Regions from separate parts of the Gottfriedia sp. NPDC057991 genome, predicted to be linked through region 2. Evidence: a T-box and tRNA genes for the amino acid it is inferred to sense, from the RefSeq annotation. Region 2 holds a T-box; the other holds one or more tRNA genes.
What was found. A T-box is a leader RNA that pairs with one kind of tRNA and senses whether it is charged. The one in region 2 lies ahead of metG (methionine--tRNA ligase), so its partner is inferred to be a tRNA-Met.
Positions count from the first base shown of each region.

Region 1: it encodes a tRNA-Met, which carries the amino acid that the T-box ahead of metG (methionine--tRNA ligase) is inferred to sense. The anticodon was not compared.

Region 1 covers NZ_JBHVQN010000011.1:28,762-44,102, reverse strand. The annotation lists gene cysK (cysteine synthase A) at 1-374, opposite strand, end outside; gene hslO (Hsp33 family molecular chaperone HslO) at 529-1,404, opposite strand; gene ACFVR2_RS24230 (type III pantothenate kinase) at 1,418-2,182, opposite strand; gene ftsH (ATP-dependent zinc metalloprotease FtsH) at 2,440-4,356, opposite strand; gene hpt (hypoxanthine phosphoribosyltransferase) at 4,438-4,977, opposite strand; gene tilS (tRNA lysidine(34) synthetase TilS) at 4,987-6,375, opposite strand; gene ACFVR2_RS24210 (protein kinase domain-containing protein) at 6,447-7,580, opposite strand; gene ACFVR2_RS24205 (VWA domain-containing protein) at 7,549-8,283, opposite strand; gene spoIIE (stage II sporulation protein E) at 8,363-10,837, opposite strand; tRNA gene ACFVR2_RS24195 (tRNA-Glu) at 11,168-11,239, opposite strand; tRNA gene ACFVR2_RS24190 (tRNA-Met) at 11,251-11,327, opposite strand; gene ACFVR2_RS24185 (S1 domain-containing RNA-binding protein) at 11,483-11,953, opposite strand; gene ACFVR2_RS24180 (FtsB family cell division protein) at 12,039-12,416, opposite strand; gene yabQ (spore cortex biosynthesis protein YabQ) at 12,417-13,028, opposite strand; gene yabP (sporulation protein YabP) at 13,025-13,330, opposite strand; gene ACFVR2_RS24165 (RNA-binding S4 domain-containing protein) at 13,421-13,690, opposite strand; gene yabN (bifunctional methyltransferase/pyrophosphohydrolase YabN) at 13,725-15,179, opposite strand; gene ACFVR2_RS24155 (putative polysaccharide biosynthesis protein) at 15,198-15,341, opposite strand, start outside.
Region 2 covers NZ_JBHVQN010000007.1:109,714-125,054, forward strand. The annotation lists gene ACFVR2_RS21325 (dicarboxylate/amino acid:cation symporter) at 1-71, opposite strand, end outside; gene ACFVR2_RS21330 (DUF1292 domain-containing protein) at 278-538, opposite strand; gene ACFVR2_RS21335 (hypothetical protein) at 855-1,148, shown strand; gene ACFVR2_RS21340 (Na+/H+ antiporter NhaC family protein) at 1,225-2,553, opposite strand; gene ACFVR2_RS21345 (2'-5' RNA ligase family protein) at 2,730-3,266, opposite strand; gene ACFVR2_RS21350 (GNAT family N-acetyltransferase) at 3,293-3,967, opposite strand; gene ACFVR2_RS21355 (HD domain-containing protein) at 4,016-4,990, opposite strand; gene ACFVR2_RS21360 (PhzF family phenazine biosynthesis protein) at 5,009-5,899, opposite strand; gene ACFVR2_RS21365 (hypothetical protein) at 6,129-6,602, shown strand; gene metG (methionine--tRNA ligase) at 6,680-8,317, opposite strand; T-box leader at 8,370-8,643, opposite strand; gene ACFVR2_RS21375 (pentapeptide repeat-containing protein) at 8,855-9,328, shown strand; gene ACFVR2_RS21380 (DUF2935 domain-containing protein) at 9,422-10,240, opposite strand; gene ACFVR2_RS21385 (FAD-dependent oxidoreductase) at 10,413-10,976, opposite strand; gene ACFVR2_RS21390 (DoxX family protein) at 11,074-11,448, opposite strand; gene ACFVR2_RS21395 (RrF2 family transcriptional regulator) at 11,697-12,134, opposite strand; gene ACFVR2_RS21400 (arylamine N-acetyltransferase family protein) at 12,309-13,085, opposite strand; gene ACFVR2_RS21405 (GNAT family N-acetyltransferase) at 13,201-13,617, opposite strand; gene ACFVR2_RS21410 (AraC family transcriptional regulator) at 14,026-14,898, opposite strand; gene ACFVR2_RS21415 (multidrug efflux MFS transporter) at 15,036-15,341, opposite strand, start outside.

The DNA of each region.
Region 1 (15,341 bases), on a different contig from region 2:
GCTCCTCCCATTCCTTCAGGGCCCGGAGTTAGAACTAATTCTGCACCATATGCACGTAATAAGTTTCGTCTCTCAATACTCATTGTTTCTGGCATTACTAGAATTGATTTATAGCCTTTAGCAGCTGCTACCATTGCTAATCCAATACCAGTATTCCCACTAGTTGGTTCAATAATTGTATCACCCGGTTTTATTAAACCTTTTTTCTCCGAATCCTCAATCATCGCAAGAGCAATACGATCTTTTACACTGCTACCAGGATTCATAAACTCTAGTTTTAAGTAAATTTCCGCGCTGTCCTCGTCTACTAATCTGTTAAGTTTTACAATTGGAGTTCTACCGATTAATTCGTAAACTGAATTTGCAACTTTCATTTCATCCACTCCTAATCCCTAGTATGTTGACCTGTTTAATATACATTATGTAAAAAACGAAAGAATCTGTCAATTACTTTCTCCTATACATAACTTGTATGATATTCATAATAAATTATGAAAAGAAAGCTCGACAAATTCCTTCAATTTTCACCTACAATTTGTAAATTAATTCTTTTAATTGTTCTTCAGAATAATGATAAGGTTGATTACAGAAATGACATGTTACTTCTGCTTCTCCATCTTCTTCTAATATTAATTGTAATTCTTGTTTACCAATACTTAAAAGAGCACCCTCAATTCTCTCTCTTGAGCATTGACATTGGAACTTTACATCCATTGTTTCTAAAACTTTAACTTCTTCTTTTCCTAACACTTCATATAAAATCTCTTCTGGAGTAAGGCCTTCTTCAATTAGTTTAGAAACTGGTTTAATCGTTTTTAAACGATTTTCAATTTGCGTAATACATTCTTCACTAGCGCCAGGTAACATTTGAATTATAAATCCTCCACTTGCTAAAATAGAATGATCTGGGTTTACTAATACGCCGACACCTACAGATGAAGGTGTTTGTTCAGAGACAGCAAAATAGTAAGTGAAGTCTTCACCTAGTTCACCTGACACAATAGGTACTGAGCCTGTGAAAGGTTCTCTCATACCAATATCTTTAACAACTGAGATTGTACCTACAGTACCAATTGCTTTAGCTACATCTATTTTTCCATGTTTGTTAAGTTCAGTTTGTACATGCGGATTCTGTACATATCCTCGGACTTCACCTTTTGCATTACTATCGACTAAAATATGGCCAATTGGGCCATTACCTTCAACCTTTAAAGTTAACTTTTCATCGCCTTTTAACATAGCACCCATCATTGTTCCAGCTGTTAGTGTACGACCTAATGCAGCAGAAGCGTTTGACCAAGTGTCATGACGTTCTTGAGCTTCTTTTACAATATTTGTTGATCTAACGCTATATGCACGGACTTCACCGTTAAAAGCTAATGCTTTTACTAAATAATCTTTCATGTTTTACCCCTTTTTATGAATTTCGTTTATAAATTAAATGTAGACCTTTTAATGTTAAATATGGATCCATGACATCAATGATATCCGATTCCTTAGATATTAATGATGCAAGTCCGCCTGTTGCTATAACAGTAGGTTCTACCTTTGCTTGAGCTTTCATTCGTTTTACTATACCTTCAACTTGACCTACATAACCATATAGGATTCCAACCTGCATAGCCTCTACAGTTGTACGACCGACAATATTAGAAGGTCTTGAAAGCTCAATACGAGGCAGTTTTGAAGCCTTTGTATATAGTGCCTCTGTTGAAATATTGATGCCTGGTGCGATAGCTCCACCGATGTAATTTTTATTTTCATCTATATAACAATATGTAGTAGCCGTTCCGAAATCTACAATAATCAGCGGACTTCCGTATTGTGCAATTCCAGCAACTGCATTAACAATTCGGTCTGCGCCCACTTCTTTCGGATTATCATATTTTATGTTTAAACCTGTTTTTATACCAGGACCAACGATTAGTGGCTTTTGTTTAAAGTATTTTGTTGCCATTCTTTCCAATGAAAACATAATCGGTGGGACAACTGATGAAATAATAACTGCATGAAACTCATCAAACCCAATGCCTGCATACTCAAGTAATGATCCTATGACCATACCGTACTCATCTTCAGTTTTATAACGATTCGTCTCAATTCTCCAATGATGTATCAACTCGTCTTCTTGGTAAACACCTAAAACAGTATTTGTATTTCCTACATCGATTACAAATAACATATAATCCACCGTCTCTCCATTTCAAAAATAAAACTTTTATTTTATATTTTTAGTTTCAAGTACATTTTTTAATCACTATAAAAATAATGATAACACAAGTTGATAGTAGTTTAAAAATAGATGCTTTCTGCTGTGGGCATGGTTCGTATTGGTCTTTTTAAACGCATCATTAAACTGATTTTTTTCATGGTATTGCCCTTTATCTCTTTTCACCAATAAACAAAAGAAAGAGTGTCTATAAAGACACTCTTAATTTTTTATTCAGTGATTTTAGGCTCAGTTGGTTCATCATTCTTTTTAGAAATGTTGACTTTAATCTCATCATTTGAAGTTGGAGATGTAGGAAGTGTACCTTGTTCCCAAAGACTCTTAATTGCTTTTGCATCTAAAGTTTCCACTTCTAATAATGTGTTAGCAAGCAAGTCTAATTTTTCGCGCTGCGTCTTAATAATATCAGTTGCTTTTGCATAACATTCTTTAATGATTGTTTGAATCTCTACGTCGATTTCATAAGCAATTTTATCACTATAATTTTGTTCATTATTAAAGTCTCTACCAAGGAATACATTTCCTCCTTGAGATTGACCAAACTGTAATGGACCTAGTTTATCGCTCATACCGAACTCAGTAACCATACGACGAGCAATACCTGTTGCACGTTGGAAGTCATTATGAGCTCCTGTACTTACTTCACCAAATACCACTTCTTCAGCAACACGTCCACCAAGTAGACCTGTAATTTTATCAAGTAATTCTGGTTTTGTCATAAAGTAACGATCTTCTTTTGGAAGCATTACTGCATAACCACCAGCTTGACCACGAGGTACAATTGTTACTTTGTGCACCACTTCAGCATCATCTAATACTTGACCAATAACCGTATGTCCAGCTTCATGGAACGCAACAATTTTTCGCTCTTTTACAGATATAACTTTATTTTTCTTAGCAGGTCCCGCAATTACACGGTCAGTTGCTTCGTCAATATCAAGCATATCGATTTTCTTTTTATCACGACGAGCCGCAACTAATGCCGCTTCGTTTAATAAATTCTCTAAATCTGCACCAGAGAATCCAGGAGTTCTTTGAGCAATAGCTTTTAAGTCTACATCTTGCGCCAATGGTTTATTTCTTGAATGAACTTTTAATACCGCTTCACGTCCTATTACATCTGGACGATCTACCGTAATCTGTCTGTCAAATCGACCTGGACGTAATAACGCTGGATCTAGAACATCTGCACGGTTTGTTGCAGCGATGATGATAATACCTTCGTTAGCACCAAAACCATCCATTTCAACAAGTAACTGGTTTAATGTTTGTTCACGCTCATCGTGACCTCCACCTAATCCAGCACCACGTTGACGACCTACAGCATCGATTTCATCTATAAATATGATACAAGGAGCGTTTTTCTTCGCGTTTTCAAATAAATCACGAACACGAGAAGCACCGACCCCTACAAACATTTCAACGAAATCAGAACCACTGATTGAGAAGAATGGAACTCCAGCTTCTCCTGCAACAGCTCTCGCTAATAATGTTTTACCTGTTCCTGGAGGTCCTACTAATAGTACCCCTTTAGGAATTCTTGCACCTAGTTCAGAAAATTTACGAGGATCCTTCAAGAACTCTACTACCTCAACAAGCTCTTGCTTCTCTTCATCTGCCCCTGCAACATCTTTAAATCGTACTTTCTTTTTCTCGTCATTATAAAGACGAGCTTTGCTCTTCCCAAAGTTCATAACACGGCTTCCGCCACCTTGTGCATTATTCATTAGGAAGAAGAAAAGAATGAAAATAATGACAAATGGAATGAGTGAAGTGAAGATTTGCACCCATGCACTTGTTGTTTCAGCTGGATTCCAATTAGCCTTTATTTTATAGTCAGCAACTGCTTTGTTAACTATTTTTGTCGTTTCGTCACTAATTGGTACTTGAGTTTGGAAAGATTCGCCTTTTTTTACATCTGTAAAATGACCTCTTACTATGTACACTCCATTTTTAGGTTGGATAGATGTTAAACTGCTAACATCACCTTTTTGTAACTTAGTATAAAATGTATCGTAACTTACTTTCTTAACTTGAGATTCTGGCCCATTGAAATATGTAACAACACCAATCACAACTAAGAAGATTAATATGTAAAAGACTGTATTACGGAAAATTCGATTCAATTCCAAACCTCCTCTCTTTCAATTTAATTACTTTATATAGTAGCATAGTTATACCATGTAAACAAACGAATAAAACTTGACTTATTTCGTGTAAACTTCAGGCTTTAAAACGCCAACATATGGCAGATTTCGATAACGTTCAATATAGTCTAAACCATATCCTACTACGAAAGCATCTGGTACTTCGAAACCAACTAAATCAGCCTCAATATTTGCTTTACGTCCGCTTGGCTTATCTAATAAAGTAACGATTTTAACTGTATTAGCTTTGCGATGTTTAAATAGTTCAACTAAATAATTTAAAGTTAGACCACTATCAATAATATCTTCTAGAATGATTACATCTCTTCCTTCTACTGAAGTATTTAAATCTTTTACAATTTTTACTTCACCAGAAGAAACTGTACTATGTCCATAACTAGAAACATCCATAAAATCAATTTCGATATATGTATCAATATGCTTGATAAGGTCAGACATGAACGGAAGAGCTCCTTTTAAAACACCCACTACTAGTGGAAAGCGGTCTTTGTACTCTTCAGTTAGTACTGCACCTAATTCTACTACTTTTTGTTGAATTGCCTCTTCACTTACTAATACTTGTTGAATGTCTTGTTTCATCTTTTCCTCCTAGAAACTCTTAGAAACCACCTGTATTGCAATGAGTGACTCATCTGTCGAAAAATTTCTTTCAAATGCAGATTTCTTTACGAAAGGTACCCATAATATTTTATTTTGACTATCCGTAATTATTGGCCATTCATCACGTATTGATTGTTTCATTTTTTCATCAATAAATATATCTTTTAACTTTTTTGACCCATTCATACCCTTTAATGACATTCGATCACCATTCTTTCGATTCCGAACAATGAGTGGAAAAGAAACATCCTTGACAGAACAAATAAACGTGTCGTTTTTCGGTTCAAAACTTTGATTGTTTAATTCAACTTTTATTGAAAAGCCATTTGGTAGTTCGTATACGCCAGGCTCATTAATAGAAATAGTATAATCCTTCACATTCATTTGTTCGAATGTAAAGGTGCATTCATTATATGAGCGTGTGACAAAAAGTCCTTCAGGCAAATGCTGCTCCCATGTGGATTTTTCATTTCGTAATAAAGTCAGAATTGAATTAAGATGCCCTTGTGTCAAGCCTTTAGGGATAGATAGGTAGACATAATCTAATATTAGTTGAATACATCTTCTTTGTAAAGATATAGGCACATTTAAAAACTGTTTAACGTCAATAGTGACTGCTTGCTTTTCTTTATTTTTTATAACTGTATTCATTGCGTCTTCAGTTAATTCCATTAAATATAGTTCATCTTCCAATTGCTGTCTACTAAACTGCTGGAATCTTTTTTGTGCAGTTGGATTTTCTTCAAAAATAAAAGGTAGAATATGATGTCTAAATCGATTTCTAGTGTAAACATCTTTATCATTACTTGGATCTTTTCGAGGGATAATACTTTGTTCGTGACAATATGTAGTTAATGCTTGTTTTCTTAAATCTAAAAATGGACGAATAATTTCGCCTGTACTAAAAGACCTCTTTTCCCTAATGCCAGCGTAACCGACCTGCGAGCTACCTCTTACTAACCGCATCAAAATCGTTTCAACTTGGTCTTCCCCGTGATGACCTAACGCTAAATAATTCGCTTCATATTTCTTCATCATTTCGTCAAAAAAACGATAGCGACATTCCCTTGCCGCCAATTGACTACTTAATCCCGTTTCCTCGATATACTGATTCACATTTATGCTCTTACCTTCATATTGAACGTTATGTTGGAGGCACCAGTTCTTAACATATTCCAAATCATCTAAAGATTCCTGTCCCCTAAACATATGATCTACATGTGCGATAATAATCGAGAACCCGTAGTCCTCTCTGATCGATAAAAAAGAGTGAGCTAACGCCATTGAATCTGGGCCTCCAGAAACACCGATCACAATTACACTATTTCTGATAATATTGTTTTGTTTTATAAATTCCTTTAATTGATTAATTACCATTTACCTAGACTCCTAATGAAAGTAAAATTCATATCTATATGTTACCATTCACACACTTGGAGTACTATAATTTACATCTGATAATAAAAATATAATGCATAGGCCAAGCCCATTAACAAGAGAATGGTCGATGTTTCGAACCAGTGAATTCTTTTTTTCTTTTGCTTCACTTGGACATTGTTCCCTGCTCTTGTCTGTGTTGATTGGTTAGGTTTTTGATTCTGACTATTTGAATTTCTAGATTGATTTGTAGGCTGACTATGTTTTTTTGATTGTGTTGTTTGATTACCAGTCTGATTTTGATTTTGTTTTTTTGATTGCCTTGTTTGATTCAACGAATTTGTTTGTGCTGTAGTAGTTTGAACTTTTTTACTCTTCTTCTTATTTGTAGCATTTATCTTTTGTTCATACATTAATAGAGCCTGTTTCATAGCACTTGCACTAACATATTCCCCTTTTAATCCCTTCATTAGAAATTCTTTATATGGATTAAGGGTTTGTGTTTGAGTTATTACTTGTTCAATCTGATTTATTCCCAGCCCATTTTTTAAAAACTGCTTTTTACAATGCAAATGGATAAAAATCATCGTAACTGCAAATAAGTCATAGGAAACTTCTGCTTTTCTAGAACCTAAGCCCCAGTAGCCACGGTCAAAGAACTCGGTAAACTCTTTAACTGCACGTCCAATTTGAGTAACCCCTCCAAAATCGATCCACTGGATTTTATTTGGTTCTTTCATAACTAGTAGGTTATCTGTTTTTAAATCTCCAAAAATAAAGCCTTTATGGTGCAATTTATCTAACAATGATAAAACTTGTATGATAAAAATACTACTCCATTCCATTCCATTTCTTTCAATAAATTTTGGCAAACTTACACCATTTACGTATTCCATAACATAGTAATAGCAGCATTCATTTGTTCCTGGATTTATATAGTCATCTACATCGATAAAAGAAGGCCCAAGGAATGAATCCTGGACCTGTGTGATTTTTTTTAAAACATTTACTTCGTTCGTGATATTAGTAGAATCTTTACTCAGCTTAATAGCAACATCTCCAGATTTTCCAGAAGCTAGATAAACGGTTCCGTTTGCTCCATTTCCAAGTAAACTCTTTATTTCGTATTTGTTTTTATTCCACTTTCCAGTAATGAGAGTCCCAGGCGCTAAATTAATCTGCCCATTCAATTGATTGTTCATCATCACCATTATTACCTCTATTGTAGTTTTGGTCGTTAAAATAGTTTAAAGCCTCACGTAGAGCAGGACCGGTTGGTGTCATACCACCCATCGTTAACTTAGGAAAAATTGTGTTTAGTTTTTCTAATTTAGGTGTCCAATCTAGTAATTTGTCTACATCGTCATGTTTCCCAGGAAATATAAATAATGAGTAGGCATTTTCTCCTGTTCTTGAGTTTAAACTAATTTGTAAATCAAATAATGATTCCTTAACAGTTTCTAGTTTGTCTTTCATACTAGCACTCGTATCTACTAAAATAATAACTTCTAAACCTACAGTTTCACCAATATCCTCTACAACCTCATATACCTCTTCTCGCTTTGAAGGAGGAAGTGATTCAATCGAATTGCTATCGCCTAAAATTTGCTTTAATTCTTTATTAACAAATCCTTGAATTGTTTGTGTCATCGCTTTTCTAGTAACCATTTGGACAGTTTGAGAAAGTTGCTTTGTGTAAACGACTTGACTAATCCCTCCACCTGCTCTAGCAATTTCCTCGATTTCCTTTAAACCGTCACCACTCTGTACATTTTCATCTAAAATTCCAATTACATTTACTGTAATACCGTATTCTTGTGCCAGGCTTGAAACTGCTAACGGATCTTCACCATGGTTTGAATAACCATCAGTTATTAATAGAATTTGTTTTAACTTTCCCTTATACATACAAAATCCCCTCCGCGTAAAAGTTGTTACCATTTTGTCCAATTACGGGAGGGGATAAACCTTTATTTATTTAATTTTACTAAGCCATCGCACTATATGATGAGATTGACGACCACTCTGGCAAGTTTCGTTTAACGACAGCAACCACAACCGTCATATCATCATTAATATCACCTGTATTCGAACGAATTACTTCCTCCAGTAACAATTCTGCTACTGTTTGTGGATCATCTGTTTCAAATTCACTTATTTTACGTTTCATCCACATTTCGTAATTTTCAACATGTTTAGGACCTTCAAAAATACCATCACTCATCATAATTAATAAATCTCCAGCTTTTAACTGCTCACTTACGACTTCTACATCAAATTCATCAATGATCCCGATTGGTAAATTACTACCTTCAATTTTAATAACTTGCTTGCCTCGTTTAACAAAGCTTGGCGATGAACCAATTTTTAAGAATTTTGCTGAAGCATCGTGTAAATCGACCATCGCTAGATCCAATGTAGCAAAAACCTCTTCAGTAGTACGTAAAGATAGAATCGAATTAATCGATTTAATAGCGACTGTTTCTTCAATTCCTGAATTTAAAATTTTTTGAAGTAGTTTTAGTGTCTCATTACTTTCAATATGAGCTCGCTCGCCATTTCCCATTCCATCACTAATCGCAATAGCGTGCTTTCCTGCTCCAACATCCATTATTTTAAATGCATCACCCGAAATAAAGCCTCCACCTTTAGCTGCAGTCGCAACTCCGGTTTCAATAACAAATGCCTTGTCTGATCCAAATGTAACTAAGTAATTACCTCCATTTGGTATTGTCGCTGCCTCTTCTTTTAATACGACAATCGTCTCTTTTAAAATATCTGATAGGATCGGCGCAATTAATTTTTGACACTCACCATGCTCGTTTTCAAATGGAATTAAGATATCTATATCAATATTACCTTGCTCTAAGTTATAAATTTCTACTTGGCTAACGTCAATTCCAAAGTTTAATAAAGCTTGTAGGATTTGGTCTTCCTGTAATTGATGATTTTCTTTTTCTCGTTGAATCTCTTTTGCAAAATCGACCATTACTTTTGAAACCCCGCGCAATTGCTCTGCCACTAATCTTCTACTTTCTTGAACTTGTTTTTTAAGTCTTTGATTTGCACGGAAGTAGAAAACCTCTTGCTTCATTAAATCTGCCATTTTTGAAGAACGTTGGCAATATTTTTCCCACTCTCTCATAAATTGGCCATTCTTAATAAGCTGGTCCTTTTCAACTAATTGCATCATATTTTCCATATATCGATATGTCCGGTCACCGTTGTCTGACCAGCAATGATCCTTTTTCATACAGCTATTACAGCATTTATTTGAAATACTACAAATGAAAAGCTCTTCATCAGTTAATTCGTCTTCAATCTGCGCAAACTGACTAGGCTGTGAGAAGCTTGCCGATAACGCTTCAAACACATTAGAGAATTGAGTAATTCGATTCGCCGTCAAATCTCTTATTTTACGTAAGTACTGCTGTTGGTCAGTAGAGTGTTCCTCTGTCCCAGGTACTAGTTTAGCTAATTGTTTTAGCAAGAAATTCGGCGTTAATAAGAATAATACAATCGCAATCACTGATTCAATAATGGAAAAGATAATATCAGACTGTTTCTCAGCATAAAAGCTGATTAGGCATGTCCCAATTAATAGTCCCGCTGCCGCACCTAATCTTTTTCCCTCTTTAAGGAGGCCACCAAGTAATCCAGAGAATGCTAATAAGCTCATTTGATATAGACTTGAAACACTCGCTAGACTTAGTATAAGACCCGTTACAACCCCTACTGTACAACCGATCGTTCCTCCAGCTACGAAGGCAAATAGTAAGACAATATATCTAGTAACAATATGCTGAATAGATAAATCTTGAATATACCAATCAGTTGTCCCCGTCACAACTGAAGCTAAAAGAATAACTAAACATACGATTTCTTCAACACCTAAAAGCTGTTTTCTTTTAGGAATCGCGAGTAGAGGTACACTTTGGAAAAAGATCATCGTTAAAATAAAACTTAATCCCGCTTCAACTGATGCCATCAAAACATCATACATCAGAACTTCTTGTTGAAAAGCATAAGTAATTAATAGATGACTAATAAATACTGATAAAAAAACTTGAAAAGGTACTAGACCTATATAATGTCGTTTAACTCTAGCGAAGAAAATATTAAGGATAAAAAATAGGATAATCGTGGCAAATGCATAACTAACCGTTTCAATCGACACAGTTAATGAACCGATCATAAGAGCAACAAAGGCTATTCCTGTACGCTCACGTTTCATCATATAAACTGAGGCAAAAAACGGTAATACAAACGGGAGAATATGCGATAGTATCAACGCTCGTCCTAATAAAAATCCCGTTAAAAAGATTAGTAGCCCAAAGTCAAAGAATGCTCTCTCTAATTTGGATTTAATTGATTTAGAAGATTGCCGAAATACTGATTGAAATCCATTAGTAGGGACTAAGCTTGCTGAAGAATTAGAAGACCCTCTTTGCAGTTTCGTCATATTTCCACCTCATCCGATTTGGTTTATTGAACATATTTTAACTTGTCCAATTGAAGGAATATGTCAAAATGACAAAGGCAAATAAAAGTTTTCTTCGACGGAAAAAGCTTTTACGTACAACTGTTTTACAAAATATGAGAAAAGCTTGCAGCATAATTTCTCTAATAGGGTAAAAGAAACGCAATTATTAAATTTTATGTCAATCGAAATTCAGAATAAAGGGAGAAAGTATGGAATGAAGAATGCGATTAAGAGATGAGGACGCTTGTTCCTGGAAAAGAAAAAAACGCCTAGCCTCTCTTATAGAGACCAAACGTTTTTGTTGTTGTATGACCCGTACGGGATTCGAACCCGTGTTACCGCCGTGAAAGGGCGGTGTCTTAACCACTTGACCAACGGGCCGTTAAAGGGAATGGTAGCGGCGGAGGGAGTCGAACCCACGACCTCACGGGTATGAACCGTACGCTCTAGCCAGCTGAGCTACACCGCCATTATCTTTAAACGACAAGATTTATAATATCATGGTACTAAATAGCCGTCAATAGTTTTTAAAAATGTTATTTTATTATTTTTTCCATACAAAAAACGCACCCATTAAAGAGTGCGTGTTCTATATGCCTATTTATGTCCTGACAAGGTAGGAAATTAGCCTCGACGTGCTCCACGGCCACCACGTTTAGATTCTGTGTTGCGTTTTAATGAAGCTAGACGGTCTTCACTGTCTTTTAAAAATTTACTCATTTTTTGATCAAATGTTTCTTTAACCGGACGTTGATCCGAACGGTTTTGATTTTTGCCACGGTTTCCACCACCGCCGCCTCCATATGAAGGTCTGCTTTGACGAGGTCTTTGCTCACGCTCTCCCTCTTTTACTGGTGGACGTTCTTTCGCTTTTTTGATTGAAAGACCGATTTTACCATCTTTTTCAACATTGATTACTTTTACTTCTACTTCATCGCCAACTTTTAAATGTTCGTTAATATCTTTAACATAGTTGTCAGCTACTTCACTAATGTGAACAAGTCCAGTTACTCCTTCTGGTAACTCTACAAAAGCACCAAAATTTGTAATCCCTGTAACTTTCCCACTAACTTTGCTGCCTACCTCAATTGACATAAAAAAAATGCTCCTCCTTAAAAATGTTTAACTGGATTTACTATATTATATAAAATTATAAAAACAAGTGTCAATGAAACGATAATTACTTGATATTAGGAAAAATTATTTCTCCCTTTTTAGAAAAAAATAAATTTTTTCTAGCTAACTCAATAATGTATTGATCATCGTTCAATTGGTCAATCATGCGCTTCGAATCCTCTACCGTACTCTTTGTTTTCTTTAAATCAACCTTTGCTAGTTTTAATTGTTTTACTTTAGATGAATACACATGTTTTTGTGTTTCATAATGAGATTGTAATAAAAAAAATAGGGGGACAGTTAAAAAGCAGAATAATGAAATGCGCACTAAAAACTTTTTAAAACTCCTTCTCCTAGGCTTAACACCTTGTTCCTCAACTAAAGTAATATTTTGTTTATCTTGAACTTGACTAGTTAAATCCAACTTTCTCGCATGTTCCACCTATTTCTTCCTCCTATCTAAAAGGTCCTTTACTTTTTTAATAGTAGTAAGGAAGATATTCTTGAATTTTCCGAAAACTCCTTTAAATTGTATTAAATAGTTTTTGACTCGTTTTGGCACAAAAAACCAACATACTCTGCCGAAAAACAAAAGAATTGCTAGTAGAACGTTGTAAACTAAACGGATTAGTCGAATAAGGAGTCCATAAATAAACAAAAGAATGACGATTATTACCTGAATAATCCACTTTATAGGTTTTACAATAAATATTACCATTAACTTTACTATAATGCGATAAATGCTAATAACCAGCTGAATAACAAGTTCTAATATTTTTTTATAAATAGTTCGAAAAAGACTTTGATAGGCCGCATAACCACATAGTAAAGCTAATAGTAAATAAAACCTGAGTGCACCTTCATTAACTAAGTATAATACATAAAAAACTAATAGAGCTTGAAAAACCCAAAATAATATATCTGTTGCAAATACAATCAATCGATTACGAGTACCTCGATATAAAAAACGATGGTATGTATCTAGTGCCATACCAAGATAAGCACCCATACCGACCATCGCTATCATTGAGTAGAACTGAACGTTTAAGCTCATTTAAATAGCTTGCTAAAGATTCCTTTAGCTTTCCCCGAATTGTATTCGTCAATATAACAAAGTTCATTAATCTTTCCCTTGATTGCTACATGACCTTTTTCTACATCGAGGTTTTTCATTTGTAAATTATGACCTTTAATATGCAAAAAGCCTAGTGCTGTTTCTAATAGGAACTCTTCACTATCAAAGCTCTCAACCTGTTTTACTCCAGTAATTTCAAGATATCTTCTACTTTTTAACGATAAATCCTGCTCGATTATTTGGCTTGTATTTTTCGCATTTAACTCATACGGATTATTCATACTAGTCCCTCCATTTACATAAACTGTACCTCTTGTAAATCGATTCCTAATACAGTGTTATTTGTACAAGTATATGAAGGGACAACTTTTTTAGAACAAGCTATCTGACAGTTTTTCCTCACTTATGATCGTATACATTGCATCTGCTTCTTCTTTTCGAACAGTCTCTTTAAGTAAATTAATTTTTGCTGTAACAATTTTCTGTCCGAAACGTATTTTTAATTCGTCATTTACTTTGACTTCTGTAGATGCTTTTGCAACTGTTCCGTTGATCATTATTCTTCCTTGATCAGCTACTTCTTTAGCAAGTGTACGACGCTTAATAATTCTCGATACTTTTAAAAATTTATCAAGTCTCATAATTTATTCTCCTCAATTCTCATTCAATTAGACATTATTCGTATTTTTTAGCTTCATTCCATATCTCATCCATTTCTTCAAGAGATACATCAGAAAATGTCTTATTTATTTCACGAAGTCTTGATTCAATATATTGAAAACGTTTTGTAAATTTCATATTTGTTTTTAAAATCGCTTCTTCAGGATTTACATCGATAAAACGTGCTAAATTAACAATACTAAATAATAGATCTCCAAGTTCCGCTTCAACTTTAGATTGATCATTCAATTTAATGGCATCAAGAACTTCAGTTAACTCTTCATTAACTTTGTCTACCACTGGCGGTAGTTCTTTCCAGTCAAACCCTACTTTCGCAGCTTTACTTTGAAGTTTCTCTGCTTTTAATAATCCTGACAGATCCTTTGGTATGCCTGAAAGAACGGATTCAACGACGTGTCCCTTTTCAGCTTGTTTTAATTCTTGCCAATTTTTTAATACGTCTTCCTCATCTTTCACATGAACTGTTGAAAATACATGCGGGTGACGATAGATTAGCTTACTTACTAATCCTTGAATTACATCTTGGATTGAGAAGTAGCCTTCATCTTCTCCAATTTGAGCATGTAACATGACTTGAAGTAATACATCTCCAAGTTCTTCAATAATATGATCATCATCTTCTTCATCGATTGCTTCAAGAAGCTCATAAGCCTCTTCTAGTAAGTACTTCTTTAATGATTCATGGGTTTGCTTTTGATCCCACGGGCACCCATTAGGACCTCTTAAAGTAGCAATGACAGAACGAAGTGTTTCAAATTGATGATAGAGATCCTCTTCATTTTTAACTGGCGGTACATAAACACTTGTCAAATTATTGATTGATGTATCGCGATCTAACTCAAACAATGGTACTCTTCTTATTTGCTCATTTGCACTACCCGCTGCCGTAACGATTATGACCTCATAATCATCGGGAAGCTGCTCCATTAGCTTTAATTTCGCATGAGAGGCAGTCATTTGATCGTATACCTGGCAGATGATCAAATGCTGTCTAAACGTAATTGATTCCGCCTCTAAATCCGTTGCATCAACAAACTGGAAGCCTTCGATTGGATCAATCTTCAAACTAGTAAACATTGCATCTAAAAAGCTTTGCCCACCTATGATGTCTAGCTGGATATTTCCTTTATCTGCAAGCTCTATTAATAGCTGAACAGTTTTTTCCGCTACAAGAGGATGGCCTGGTACAGCATATGTAATTGCCCTTTCTTCAGAAGCTTTCACTAATAGTTGAACAATTTCTTGATATACCTCTTCAAAGCGATCATGTTTTTCATAAATTTCATCGAATGATTGGAACGTTAATCCTTCTGTTTCTAATTCACTTATAACAGGGTGGTCTTTTGTACGTAAATATAGATTGTCAGTTTTTTGTAACACTTTATAGATACCAAACGGAAGCTGATTAAGGTCACCTGCACCTAAACCTAAAACTGTAATCTTGTTCATTTTGATCCTCCTGTTCTTTTAAGAAAGCCATTTCTGTAATTTTTCGCTTTTAACGATTGAGCTTAGCTCTTCTACTGTAAATAACTTAATTTTTATTAATACAACCGCAAATACGATTGCACCTACAACCGCTGAAGATAACGCCTCAACTAACATTCTTAA
Region 2 (15,341 bases):
ATGACTGAACCTATGATGATACTACTTAGTAAAATCAAAGGGAAAGCGTAATTTCTAAATGAAAATTGCATAAGCTTCCTCCTAATATAATTGCTACTTGTAGTATACCGAAAATTTAATAGTTTGTACTCCAAATTTTTAATAAAACCTACAAATTCCTACATAAACATACAAAAAAGAACACATAGTATTATCTACTAGTGTTCTCTTCAAATAAAAAATACGAAATACGTCCTATACCATTACCCGTATCCCTATTCTTTAATCCTATTTTAAATTATTTTAACTTTTCATCAAAAGCCGAAGATACTTTTTCAAACTCTTCTTCTGTTTCAATATCGTAAAACTCGCCATCTTCTGCAACTCTTAAGAAGAAAACATCAATATCCTCTTCACTTTCTTTTTCTACTTCTTCTAGTAAACCTACAGCTATGTATTCATGACCTTCAATCGTAATTGAGCCCAGTACTTCGTAATCTTGCTCGTCTCCTTCATCATAGCTAAGTGTAAGAATTTCGCCTACTTCAATCTTTTCCATAAATCTTTACCTCACTTATTTCGAATTCATTTTGCATAAAGAAAAACCTTTATGTTCCTTTAGTGTAACAGAATAATGCAAAACGTTAAATTGTAAATACACTTAAAGCTTTTCTAAATCGTTCTACTTTTAAACCATTTTTTCTCATAAACAATTTTAGTAAAAAAAATTATTTAAAAATTTCATGAATATTCTTACCAACGCCGTAATAAGATTTAGAACAATCAATTCTTATGTTTCTTTCAAGTTTATTAAGTTGGACAAGCTCTATGTCTTCAAATAGTAGATATTTTCTATATTTAGGGAGGATTACTGAATGTCAAAATTAATAACAGGTCAAGAACAAATAATAACTAGAAGAAAAACTGTCAATTTCAAATCTTTCTTTCAACGTTTTACTAAAAACCAATTAATTGATGAAACGCCATCACAACTTTTACATAATGAGTTAAGAAGCTTACAAAAACTTTTAGAGCTAAAAGAAATTAATTTTATTTATGCCGATCCTGAATACATTGATGTGGCTATTATGGAATTAGAAGCTATCCGTACAAAATACAGTATTACTGTTAGACAATTGAAGGAAATACAATCTACTAGTGTTGTATGAAAAAAAAGAGATAAATAGCATTTAGCTATTTATCTCTTTTTCTATGTTATTACCCTTGAATTACAATTTATCCTGATTAGGAACTGACCTCATACTTCGTTTCAAAGGTCTTAACTTTTTTAAACACATTGATGAAAATCGTTAAGCATGGAAGAAGCCATAAGAATATTGCATAAGGTAAATACTCATGTAATTTCATATTAATGACTGTACTACTCATGATTGCAAGAACATTCCAAGGGATCATCGCTGGAAATAATAAAGTTGTATCCGCCATTAACCGAGCCAATTCCTCTTTGTTATATTTATTTGACCAATGAGCTAAAAAAGATCGTCCTGTTAAAATAATAGGCATTGTTTGGTTACCTGCTATTACACAGATAACTGCTGTTGCACCGATTGTTTTCAAAGAATCGGATAACATTGAAGTTGAGGTTTGAAGCCATTTATCTAACATAGGCTGAATGATATTAAGCTCCTCCAATAACGCATTATAAATTCCTGCTACAGCAATAAATAATAACAAGCTATACATATGACTTAGCCCTCCACCAAGTCCATTAATTCCGTGCCAAAAAGAATTCACAATTTTACTAAAAGAAATTCCATTAAACAAAGCTATTAAACTACCAGACAAAATACTAATGACATACGAATAAATAATATTGATTTTAAATAAAACAAGTACAACTAATAAGATCGGTGGAATAAATTGAATGAACGAAATGCCCTTATTGCTCACAATTTCATGATGTGTCGGAGTAATTCCTTGCGTAAACTGTAAATCCATTACGCTAAAAAATAAGATTGTTACGATTACAGCAGTAATTGATGTAAAGAGCATCGCTTTACCTTGTTTTTTGACAGTTGTTTCAAGAATATTAGCTAAAAGTTGATGTGCGCTTGAAAAAGGTGACGTTCGATCACCGACAAATGCGCCCGAAATAACCGCTCCAGCCGATATTTCCACAGGTATATGCAGTAATATAGCACTACTAATAAGAGGAACTCCTAAGGCACTTAATGTTCCAATTGACGAACCCAAAATCATTGAAAAAATCATCGTCGTTAAAAAACAAAATACAAAAAAATGATGTGGATTTATTGCCTGTAAAGTAATCGAAACCATCGATGTTATCGTTCCTGATAAATACCATGATGGAAGTAAAAAGCTAATTAAAAATAAGATAAAGAGTACAATTTTAACTTTTCCCATTCCTTGGTAGCTTAACTTCATAATATTTCTAACTTCATATCCTCTTTTTAAACTTAATACGATTAAAAAAATTAATCCTGGTAAAATTCCAAATACGAGAGAGATATGTAATATGACGGAACTAATAATTCCAGTCAAAGTTACTAATATTAGGAAACTTGCCTGTTTAACTGAATATTGATTTCCCATCACTTCCCCTTCTTTCAAACAGATTTATTACACTAAAATTGTTTAAATGTCATTCATAATTATATAAGCTTTCAAGTAATAATACACTTATAATTCAATTAAAAAGCACTACTTCAATTTAAGAAGTAATGCTACTTATTGTTCTTAAATAATTGATAGCCACTTCTTTAGTCACTTTACATTTCCTTTAGATGAATATCTATAAATTTTAAGTATTTACCCGTTTCTGTCGATTCATAAACTCTAATGAATTCTACTTTAAATGTTTCAGTAGGATTTAGTTCTTGTTTAGCTTTTATTGCCATATCATTTAACTCTAAATTTGTTAAGCCAAAGTGCGTTTGACCAAGAGTTAAATGTGGGATATATTCATCAAGTTCGAAATAAGCTTTAATTAATTCCTTTGAAGGTGAAATGGTTTCAACTAATATTTCATGCAATTTAATTAATTCATCTGACTCAACGCTTAAATATAAAATATCTTCACCAAAAAATTTTGGATCCCTAATATTAACTTCAAAAGATAAAAAGCTTTCACATATCTTTTTTACCCTTTCTAACCATGCCATATCAGGGGTAATTCCCCCTTGAGCTTTCACAGTAATATGCGGTTCGACCCCATCAACTATTCTATTATTCTCCCAATGCTGTTGGAATTTCATTATTTTTTTCTTTAAATCATCTGGTGGTACAATTCCGATAAAGTATTGCATTTAAATCCTCCAAATTTATACATTCTTTAACTAAAATGTAAATCCGTTCCATATTGAACTAATTGTAATTTTCGCGCGACGGCTTGAGATGCATAATTATCCCAAGAGGTACTATACAAAGCAGTTCGTCCCTGGCCTTGAATATCCGCAGCCCATGCATTTGAAACGATTAAACCATACTCTTTTCCACGAAAATCCTCGAGTGTATATACGCTTGCTTCAGCAGCTTCGGCCGATTGTCTGGCACTACAGCAAATCGACACAGCTATGTCATTTTCAATAATTGCATAACATGGTTCTTTCCATTCTAGCTCCTCATATGTATAAGGAAAGTTTGGTAATAAATATTGTTTATTCGCCTCGGTAATTTTTATTGCTTTCGATGATGCTTTCCCAGCTGTTTGAAATACATATGCCGGACCCATCCATAAACTGTCTATCTGATGATTTTCACTTAAAATCTGCATGATCTTTACTAATGGTATACTAGAGTTTGTATCTAAGGCTTTCTCTAATTCAATTAGTTCCTCTTTTTTAAGACAATCTAAAAACCTTTTCACATTTCCCATTTTGGTGCTTCCTATATAAAATCGTGGTGCTCTTGTATATGGTGGTTCATTTATTTGTGTTATTTTTCCAAATTCATTGTGTTTAAATAATACGTTAATATGCATTTCCATAAGTTCTAGCTCTGATTTCAAAAGGCTTCCCCCTAGCATAAAAACTAGTTAGTTTTCAAACTTTTTACTCTATCTTTTAATTTTTACAAATGTTCCTTTTTCAGACTTTTCAATTGCGACCTTATTCATTTTAGCAATGTTGTCTGATAAAAGTGATGATTGTTGCAAAGTTTTTCCGTCCAATGATACAGAAACATCGATAATCCTTCTTTTACCTTTTCGATGAATATCGTAATCCTGCTCATTTTCTTCAAGCTCAACTTTTGCATATAAACTGTTTATTAATTCTTGAATTTCTTTATCATTGCTTTCTTTAATTAATGTCATTAACTGCATATCGTCCAATAATAAATCGTTTAACTTAATAATTTCTTTTTGTAATGCCAGTTTAATAATCTTTGCAAGTGAATCATATGAATAAATACTGATCGGACCTAAAAAATAATCGATAGCAAGCTTATAATAAATCATTGTAAACCACTCTGCCATTTCAATAGAGTTTACACAGATTTCTCCATTTACAAAAACTAATGAATTTAAAAATGCTTCAATTTCTTTTTTAGGTGTTCCAAAATATGTATGCATATCTCTTAATGTATAATCTATTCGATCTGCACATAGCTTCGGAAGCTCTTTTTCAAGTAGTTCCCATTTATCTATATCAAAAATTTCTTTCATATCGATTTGATATTTTTCAAGTATTGAAGGGATCTCCGAATCTAAAATTACTTTTTCAAAGATTGTTTCATGATAATTTTCTTCGCTAATATCAAAAACATAATCAATAACATGAGAAAATGCCGTATGAGAGACATCATGTAATAAACCCGCTATTTGTTCCTCAAGAGAGCCCCCTAACCTTTTTATTAACAACATAACACCAATAGAATGATCATATCGAGTTCCATTATAATGATGATCCACTAAAAAGGTAGCACCGGCTTGATGAATTTTTTTTAACCGTTGAATTGGTTTTGTATCGATTAATTCAACAAGTACTTGATCAATATTGTATTGGCCATATAGTCTATCGCTCAAAAACATACTGTACTCCTTTTCATTTTATATTTGAAATTCCATCTCTTTAACATAAACAGCGTTTCCAGTAATTTCTATGTCATAAGTCGAATTTACTTTTTTAACATTTACTTTTACACGTCCGTCTTTCTGAATTTCCGTTCCTTGTTCAACAACTAATTCAATTACATCATTAACATCATTATTAATATATTTAGCATAATAAGCTCCCATTATCCCAGAGGCAGTACCTGTAACCGGATCTTCAATCGTTCCTGAAAACGCCGAAGAAAAATGGCGAGCATGAAAATCTGCATTTGAATCGTATGTTTCTAAGCAAAACGGATGAACGGACGCTTTTGGAATTTCATTCAAAATACTAGGAAAAAGTAAATTATTAGGTTTCATCTTTTCAAATGAAGATAAATTTTTTATCGGTAAAAGTAAATTCCAGGCACCTGTACTCCCATAAAGAGTTGGTAGACTTTTATCGATTTCTTCTACACTAAGACCAATTGAGGACGCTACATCATCAATCGAGCCTTTAAACTCTACAAACTCTGGTGCTTTTTGTTTCATCGTTATGTAGATCTCATTATTCGAATGATGAATCTTAATTGGCAAAATCCCAGCCTTTGTTTCAATTGTTAACTCACTTTTAAACTCAATGACCCCTCTAGTGACCAAAGCATATATTACTGCCATTGTCCCGTGACCACATAAATCCATTTCATGACCTGGTGTAAAGTAACGAATTTTATGATCAGCAACTTTCGAATTTAATAGAAAGGAAGTTTCATTAAATCCTACTTGTTTCGCAATATCCTGCATTTCATAATCACTCAAAAAATCGCAATCTAAAACGACTCCAGCTGGATTACCTTTATTGGGCTCTTTACTAAAAGCATCGTAATGGTATACAGTAATATTTTTCATTTTCTCACCTCATTTAGTTTTTATACTCTTTTCTCTTCTATCAAATCAAACATAAACTAATTTTATGAGATTGTTAGAGTAGTAATTATATTCAATTATTTAATAATATACATTATTAAACTGATTAAATGAAACGTTTACATTTTCTTTATGATTTTGCATTTTCCCAATATTTTTATTTTGAAAGTTTGATAAAATAATAATATTCATTAAAATTTTGGAGGAAAATATGTCATTATTCATAACAGCTTTCGGAGGAAAACTTCTACTATGTTTAGTCTTTACCTTATTCTGCTTCTTAATTGCATGGCCAGTCGGATTATATTTTCGATACAAGGATGCACAGAAAATGAAAGAAGTATTGCGTGACCAACCAATTAATCGACGCAATTACTGGCTTAAACAATTCTTAAAATTAAGTGTATCGATAGTAGTTTTATATTTTATATCTTTTTTGATTGCACTTTATTTTGATATGCCATTTTCATCTACTGCACCGTTTGTCGGTCTATTTGCTCTATTAATCATGCTTTATATTAAATTTGCCCCACGTACAACTGGTGAGGCAACACCTGATATTGATGGATGGCATAAAACATCTGTAATCATCGATCCTGATGAATATTTCACTTCAACAGGAGCAACTATTATTTTTGGATCTTTTATATTTACTGCCTTTGAATTTATAAGCGTTCTATATTAATTATCTTTAGCCATTATTTTATATTTTTCCATAAGAAAAGCATTAATGATCAAACTGATTATTAATGCTTTATTTTATTACTTTTTAGATTGGTTATTTAACTGTTCTAATTCTTCCTCTATTCTACCTACATCAATTCTTTCAAAAAGAGGTTTTACTTCGTTAATTTTTACTAAAACCGGAGATATTTCCTTCCATTCAAAGTTTGATAAATTTAGCATTTCTTTTATTTCATTACTCGAAAAAGGTAGGATTGGATGTAAAATTTGCGCTAGGTTGGCAATAGCATATATACAACTCACCATCGTGTTATGACACTCGATCAAATTCTCCTTAACTTGTTTCCAAGGCGCTGCTTCATCAAAATATTTATTTGCAGATCGAATAAATTCAAATACTTCCTCCATGGCCTTTTTGAAATTAGCCGATTCAATCTGTGAACCAACATCCTTATAAAGCCTTTTAATCTCAAATCTAATTGATTGTTTAATTTCCCCTTCTGGGACTACACCATTATAGTACTTTTCAAGAAACTTTAATGTTCGGTTTACAAAATTCCCATATGCGCCTAATAGTTCACTATTATGGCTATAAATAAATTCCCTCCAAGAAAAATCAGTGTCTCTATTTTCTGGAGCATTTATTGTTAAAAAATATCGTATTGAATCTGGATGATATTTTTCGATTAGATATGGTACCCATACAGCCCAGTTTTTACTAGTGGACAGTTTTTTCTTCTCAAGCGTCAAATATTCGTTTGAAACGATATGAGTTGGAAGAGCCTCATTTTTTAAACCTTTTAAAATAGATGGCCAAATAATTGAATGGAACGGTATATTGTCTTTACCGTGAATATAATATGATGTTGCTTCTTTTTTCCAAAAGCTAGAGTCATCTTGATTCGTGCTAAGTGCCCATTGTTTACTTGCCGAATAATAACCAGACACCGCTTCGATCCACACATAAATTTTCTTCATTTCATACCCTTTTACTGGTACGCTTACTCCATTTGGCAAATCCCTTGATACCGCTCGGTCATGAAGCCCTTCTTTTAAATATCGTTCTGTTAATTGGATAGCATTCGAACGCCAGCATCCGCTCATTTTAGCAAAATCAAGATATTCCTTTAGCTCATCTTGTAACTTGCTCAATGAAAAATAAAAGTGCTCTGTATTTTTTACGGATGGAGGATTTCCACATAGCTTACATGTTTTATTTAATAAATCTAAAGGATCTAAAATAGCAGAGCAATAATCACACTGATCTCCACGCGCGTGTTGACCGCAATTTGGACAATTCCCTTCTACATAACGATCAGGTAGAAATTGTTCAATTTCTTCACAATAGCATTGTTCAATTTCTTTTTTATAAATTAAGCCATTTTGTAATAAAGTTAAGAAAATTTCTTGTACAGTATGATGATGATGCTCTGCGTCTGTCCTTGTATAAAAATCATAGGTAAATCCTAATTTCCTAAAGTTATCCTCGAATTCAAAATGGTAACGATCTGCAATTTCTTTATAAGTTAAATTTTCTTGTTTTGCTTTAATAGCAATAGGTGTGCCATTACAATCACTTCCTGAAACGTATAATACATTCGCTTTTTTTAAACGAAAATAACGAGCTAGAATATCGCCTGGTAGTAAAGCTGCAATATGCCCCAAATGTAATGAACCATTTGCATAAGGCCAAGCTCCTCCAATAAAAATATCCATTCCAATTCCTCCTTATTATTAAATGCAAAAAACCTCGCCCCTATCTATAAAAGATAAGGACGAGGTTTCATATCCACGTGGTACCACCTTAGTTCACAAAGTATTTGCATACATTTGTCTTTGCAAGTACGAAAAGCATAAAAATGCTCATATACTGTGACTTTGATAACAAGTGCCAACTCTTGTCGTAGCCTACTAATATGAAATATACGTTCAGTACGAAGCTCCGAGGCCATTGTTCAATTGAGTATTTATGCTTCTTTTCAGCTACCAAAGCTCTCTGTAAAAAATAACATCAATCTACTTTTCCTCTTCATTGCCTTTATTCAAATGTTAAAAAAATTTTATAAAAAAGATATTGAAAAGTCAATCTATTTCAAAAAAATTATTAGTTCTTTTTATATAGTATAAATTACAAAATAAAAGTTGATTCATTTATAAAGTTATTTTGTCGAAAATAAAAATGATTAAGAGTGAAGGGATTCTCACGAAAAAAGTTAAATATATTCAATTATCAAAGCTTTAGGGGGAGAAAAAATGTCTAATTGGAAGACTGCATTATTTGAGTTACAAAAAACGGATATGTCTTTTTCAACATTTAATGAAGTAAGAGCCGAAAACTTAGACTTTAATAATGTAAGCTTGGCGAATTCGAAATTTACAAATGCAAACATGAGAAATCTTGAATTAAATGACGTGAATTTATTTGGAGCTCGAATTTCAGATGTTAACTTATCTAATACTAAAATAACAAATGGTAATTTAAGAGATTTAATAATTGATCATGTTCATTTAGCAGGTACAAGCATCCGAAATATTGTCATTCCGGAAGATCTAAATCTTGAAGATCATTCAAATTCTATTAAATTTGAGAAAAGCAATTTAACAAATACTCAGTTCACGGACTGTGATTTAAGTCATGTCGAAATCAATAATTGCAATTTATCAGGATTGAAAATTAATGGCATTTTAATTGAGGATTTGTTAAAGAGCTATAGCCAGAGAAAATAATTCATGAGTAACCTATACATTTCAACGCACAGTAAAAAAAGAATCTTTAATGAGATTCTTTTTTCGTGTCTATTTTGTTAGCATGCGTTGTTCTTAATGGTCGTCCAGTACAATATTTCTGTTTCCATTCCCTGTTAACTGTGCTTCGAACGCGTCAATTATATGCAAAAATCGATCTGCTTCTCTAAATACATGGTCTGCTAGCAATGGGTGAATGATACTTTTAATTCTACAAGCTTCTATTAGATCTCTAGCTGTTTTCTTAAAATCTCTAAGGGATTTTACGGATACACGGTTTTCATCAAGGAATTGGTCAAGTATAGGAACTGTTTCCGATTGTGGTCTCATTGATTCTAAATCTACGGCTTGGTATAAAAGTTGATCAAAATCATGACTAAATTCCCTCGCTTGATCTACTAATTTTCTTTCTGATGGATCTAATAGATGTCCAATAAATTTTGCATGGTCTGCCATAATTCTTAAAAAGAAAACATTTTCCTGGATAATTGCAGCAGGTAGCGGTTGGAGTTGACCATTATTTAGTTCAGTCAAGCGGTTTGCAAAATAAGCTGCTTCCCTACTTGTATGGTCAACTAATAAAGGAAAGTTATTGCCTGTTATTTTACACGTAAGGAGTAAATTAAGAATTTTCCGCTTATAAGCCCATATCATGGAAGCTGCTTGATGAACCTCATTATTAAACTGTTTAATTTGCTGAGGATCCGTTTGAGGCGAAAATGATTGAGCCTTATTTCCAATTGCTTCAAATACTTGATAAAATTGATCTGCTTCTTGAATTAATTCAGTATCATCACAATTAAATCCTAATTTCAGGAATAGGGAATGCTCTTTCATGATCCTAGACCAAAACAGAATCTCATCTAAAGAACGTGCTATAAATGCATCCGACAATCGGACCCCTCCTAACATAATTCATTTCACTTTCTAATATATTGATGAAAAAATGAATTATTACAGATACATCTTTATTAAGTAGAATAGCTATTAGGCTACTAAAATTTTAGTTAATTAAAAAAGCATTACTTCAATAGAAGTAATGCTAAAGTATTTATTTAAACATAGCTTATGATTTCAAAACATCATGATCAACATATCGTTTACCATCTAATTGACTAATGACATTAATCGCAACTTTTGCTCCGTCACCTGCTGTAATAATCGTATGAACACTTGTTCCTGCAACAGTTCCCGCTGCCCATACTCCATCAATATTTGTTTTACCAGTCGAATCTACATCAAGTACGGTCTTTATGCGAGGTTCTGTTCCAGCTTTTGTGTTTAGCCCTACTTTTTCAGCTAATTCCACACTTAAGCCTGTAGCTAAAATCACTTGATTTGCTTCATAAGTTGCTGTTTCAGTTTCAATATTGAAGCCATTTTCTGTACTCACAATGTTACCTACAGTACCTTGGATTATTTCAGCGCCAAATTTTCTAACTTGATTTTTTCCCGTTTCTATTAAATCTGGGCCTGTAATTTCTGAAACCCCATAATGATTTTCAATCCATGCTTTTTTCGTTATACTCTTGTCATTATCAAGAACTAAAGTTTTTTTACCAGCTTTTGCTGCAAATAAAGCAGCACTTGCTCCCGCCGGTCCGGCGCCGATAATTACGATATCATACATTATTAAAATCGCTCCTTTTTACATATAAGATTGATTTAAGTACTGTAATTATTATTCTGTCGACGCCTTATTAATCCCTGCATAAATTGATCGCAAATTAATTAAATCCCGGGAAACTTGAAAGATCAGAATAATTAATCCATAAAAGTACAAACGCAATAATACCTAATAATAATATTGTAAAAGTTTGTTTAAACGAATCCTTGACACGGATATGTGCTATTATTCCACCGATTGCCACAACTCCTAATAATAAACCACCCGCTGGAACCCAACTTTCTTCCCAAAATCCAATAATCAGTGAAGCTACCCCAATCAATTCTACTAATCCAGTAATTACTCTGAACCATTGTGCTAATTTCAAGTGATTAAAACTTTCAACACTCGTTTTTGAACCAAAAACTTTACCTAACCCAGCAATTAAAAACATAAGAGCTAATAAAATTTGCAAGATAATTGATAAAATATCCATTTTTTATCACCCCTTTACTAATATATATGCAATTGAAAAAAGCACATATTACTCCAAAAGTAACTATTCAATGTAAAATTTTGATTAGAATATTTACTTATATCAGTAAAAATAGTTAGAGGTTTTTTAATTAGTTCATTATTCATCTTTTTTATTAGTAATCAATTTAAAATAATAATTTAGACAAAATAAAAAAGCAGTCTTACCTGCTATATTATTTAGCACTTATCAAGCTATTAAACTGCATTTTAATCCTTAAAAAAGTCAATTCGATTCATAACATCTTCAATTGTAAATTGCTTTAAATAATCTAAAGCCTGGCGTTCGGCTTCAAATAATATTCTTTCTATTTCTAAATCTAACTGCTCTCCAGCTTCACCACAGTCAACTGCCATTTCTTGTTCTATGGGACCCTTATTAACAGCAGTATAGATTTCACCTAATGTAATTAAATCAATCGCCTTTTTTAAAATATAACCGCCTTCACGGCCACCTTTGGATTCTACAATACCTGCTGAGGATAAAGATTGCATTACTCTTCGCATGAATGTCGCATGAGAATCCACTTGCTCTGCGATCATTGCACTTGATAACATACCACCACTATTTGCCAACCAAACTATTGCATGAACTGCTATTTTAAAACGAGGAGGGCCAATATTGACACCTCTGTTTACACTACTCATTGCTTTTCACTCCTATAATTACTTGGTTGAATACTTATTAAGCAAATGATAGAACATTAAATTTTCATAGGCAATAGAATGGTTAGAAGAAAGTTATTAACAATTTTTACCATTAATCACTCAACCATTTTTTCAAAGGAGACGTACTACTACAAAATCGTAAATCGATTAATTTTAAAGCCCAAAATGTTGCTTTGCTAATTCCTTATATCTCATTTCATCAATATCCTCTTTCGTGACTACACCGTTAATCCATTGTGTAAAAGAAGTATTCGTTAAAGTTTTATTCCCCTCATTTGTCAGTTGAGTTATTAAAGGATTTTTATTAAATGGTGATTCCTTGTGCTCAGCAATAATTGTTTGAATCTCATTAAATTCGGACACATCCGAAATCACATCGTGTGAATCAAATGCATATCCAATTCTCCAATTAGGATCTTTATGTTTTAGTTTTAACATCAATACATAGTCCCCGAATTCTGTGTCCTCTTTTTTAATTCGAAACTCACCATTACTAGAAGTTATCTTCTCACCGGAAAAGGAAACTGCTTTTAAAGGAAGATTCGCTCCAAATCCCGTATCAATTAAGTATGTTTCTTCATTTTGTGTTAATAGGATTGTGACGTGTGTTCTTCCAAAAGTAGGATATTTTTGAGCTATATTATCATAAACAACCCCTCTTGCTAATCTCACGTTAAACCCATTTTCAAGAAGAAATAAATAAAGCAGTGAATTCAATTCATAGCAGAGACCACCTTCACTTTTTACTAATAATTTACTAATTAAATTTTCTCGGGTGATCTCATTCGTTTTATTTCCTATAATACAAAGATTTTCAAAAGGTATATTTTTAGCTGTTTTTTCAAGAACGTCATTTAAATTATTAAAGTTAATCACTTCATTATCACGTAATCCGATTCTTTTTCGAAACAATAAATTAAGTTCGCTCATTAACGATTCCTCCTGTCTCATCAAACTTTTAATTAATCATATCATTTAAGTTTATAAGCTAAAAAAAATAAGCTGCAAAAGCAACTTCATGTAGTCACAAAAATTAGTTTGTCTTTTATAATCTTTTTTCAAAATAATATTGATTATACCCTTTTGGATGATTCTCAATTACTCCAAATACTTTAAAACCATGCTTCTTATAAAATTTTGGAGCTTGAAAACTAAAAGTATCTACTTTAATTAGGCGACATCCACTTTCGATTGCAAATTCTTCCATTCGATTGATTAGTTGACTACCAAAGCCTTCATGTCTATACTCCTCAGACACCCACAAGAAGTCTATCGATAAATGGTGCCAAAACATCCTTCCTGTAATTCCACCTACTATTTCCTCTTGATCATTTCTAACGACAAAGCTTATTTCTTCAGACGGTGCTCTTTTCTCATCTGGAAGGTTTTTAGCATTATATTCAATTACTTTTTTTCTAATAAAATCACTATCTTCTTGTACCCATTGTTTTACTATTTTCATTTTTTTCTCCCATTATTATATTCGACTTATAGCAACTAAATTTACTTATTGAATAGTAAATTCTCTAAATAACGTTATTTTCCTTTTAAAACCATTCTTAACCAAGAACTCTACTGAATAAGATATAAACAAAAAAACCTTCAAAAATTAGAAGGTTTCAATCTAAATGTTATGGTATAATCTTCCAAAAGGAGTGAAATTATTATGCATAACGTGTTTTTTCCTCTATTTTCAATCATACCGATTTTGTTTTACATAGCACCTTTTGTTTTTATGATTTGGTTCCTTTTAAAATTCCTAAAAATTCAACAAGAAAAAAATCAAATTCTCAAAAGTATTTCAGATAAACTAGATCACTTAAATAACAATCATTCAGAAACTTGAAAGAGCGTATGTCTCTTTCTTTTTTTATTTTTTAGAGATTGGTATCCATATTTCGCCCTTAAAATTTGGTGATGTGATGTCTTTCTGTTCATTCCATAAAATTTCAGGACCTTCTACTTGATGGTAATTTGAAGATGGAAACCATTCAGAATAAATTCGTCCCCACACTTCTTGCAATGCATCTGGAAATTTTCCAATTGCTTCGAATACTGCCCATCTAGATGCAGGAACTTCAAGTTGAATTAACTCATTTGGACAGTCATTTGTAGTGGCAACACCAATATAATGATCAAGCTCTCCTCTTTCTTCCATTCTACCTTCAGAAAAATTGGTTGATGCACTTATTATGCCAATCGGCTCAACATTGGAGAGTTCTTTTAATTTCGTTATTTTTTCCATCGTTAAAGTTTTCCACATGGATGCAATTTCCGGATTAACTCCATTAAAAATAATCGGAACTCTCTTTTTTATACCTACGATTCGAAATGCTTCTTTTTCTTCAATACGATAGTTCATTTCATTTTCCCCTTTAATTGATAATTGGAAGGTCATTCGTGGAAATGCTTTAAGCGAATTACCGTTATTTCTAGCTTCTGACGGAGTAATTCCATGTAAATTTTGAAAGGCTCTCGTAAAGGAATCTGGAGAATTGTATCCGTATTTTAAAGCAATATCAATTATTTTCTTGTTATGATCCTTAATTTCAAACGCTGCAACGGTAAGACGGCGACGACGAACATACTCTGAAAGAGAAATTCCAGCTAGAAACGAAAACATTCTTTTAAAGTGATACTCAGAACAATAAGCCCGTCTAGAAAGTTCTTTATAGTCAATTTCACTTGTCAGATTTTCTTCAATATATACTAAAGCATCATTCATATTCTTTAACAAATCCATTTTATAACCTCCTTCATCAATAGAATAACAGGAACGAAATTAACCAATCCGACATTTCATGCTAAGTTATGTAGGGTGTTCTCATGTACTATTTTTAAAGGGAGCCACATTAAGCAGCTCCCAAAATTTAAAACTTTTTACATCGATAATTTAAAATCTTCTTTTACATTCAATTTCTTATTAACTTTAACATAAACCAAAATTGCATTAAGTAGCAATAATGCACTTGTAACAAAAAATACGTATTTCACACCTAAATATGCTCCAATTTGCCCACCTAAAATGGAACCGACAAATACACCTAAATATCCAGCTGACATATTAAATCCAAATACTCGACCGGTAATGGCGTCTGGTGTAATTCGTTTAACTAATGTATTAACAGACGGAGTTAGACCCGCCGTTGCCAAACCTAAAATAAATCGTAGTCCCATCAATTCCCA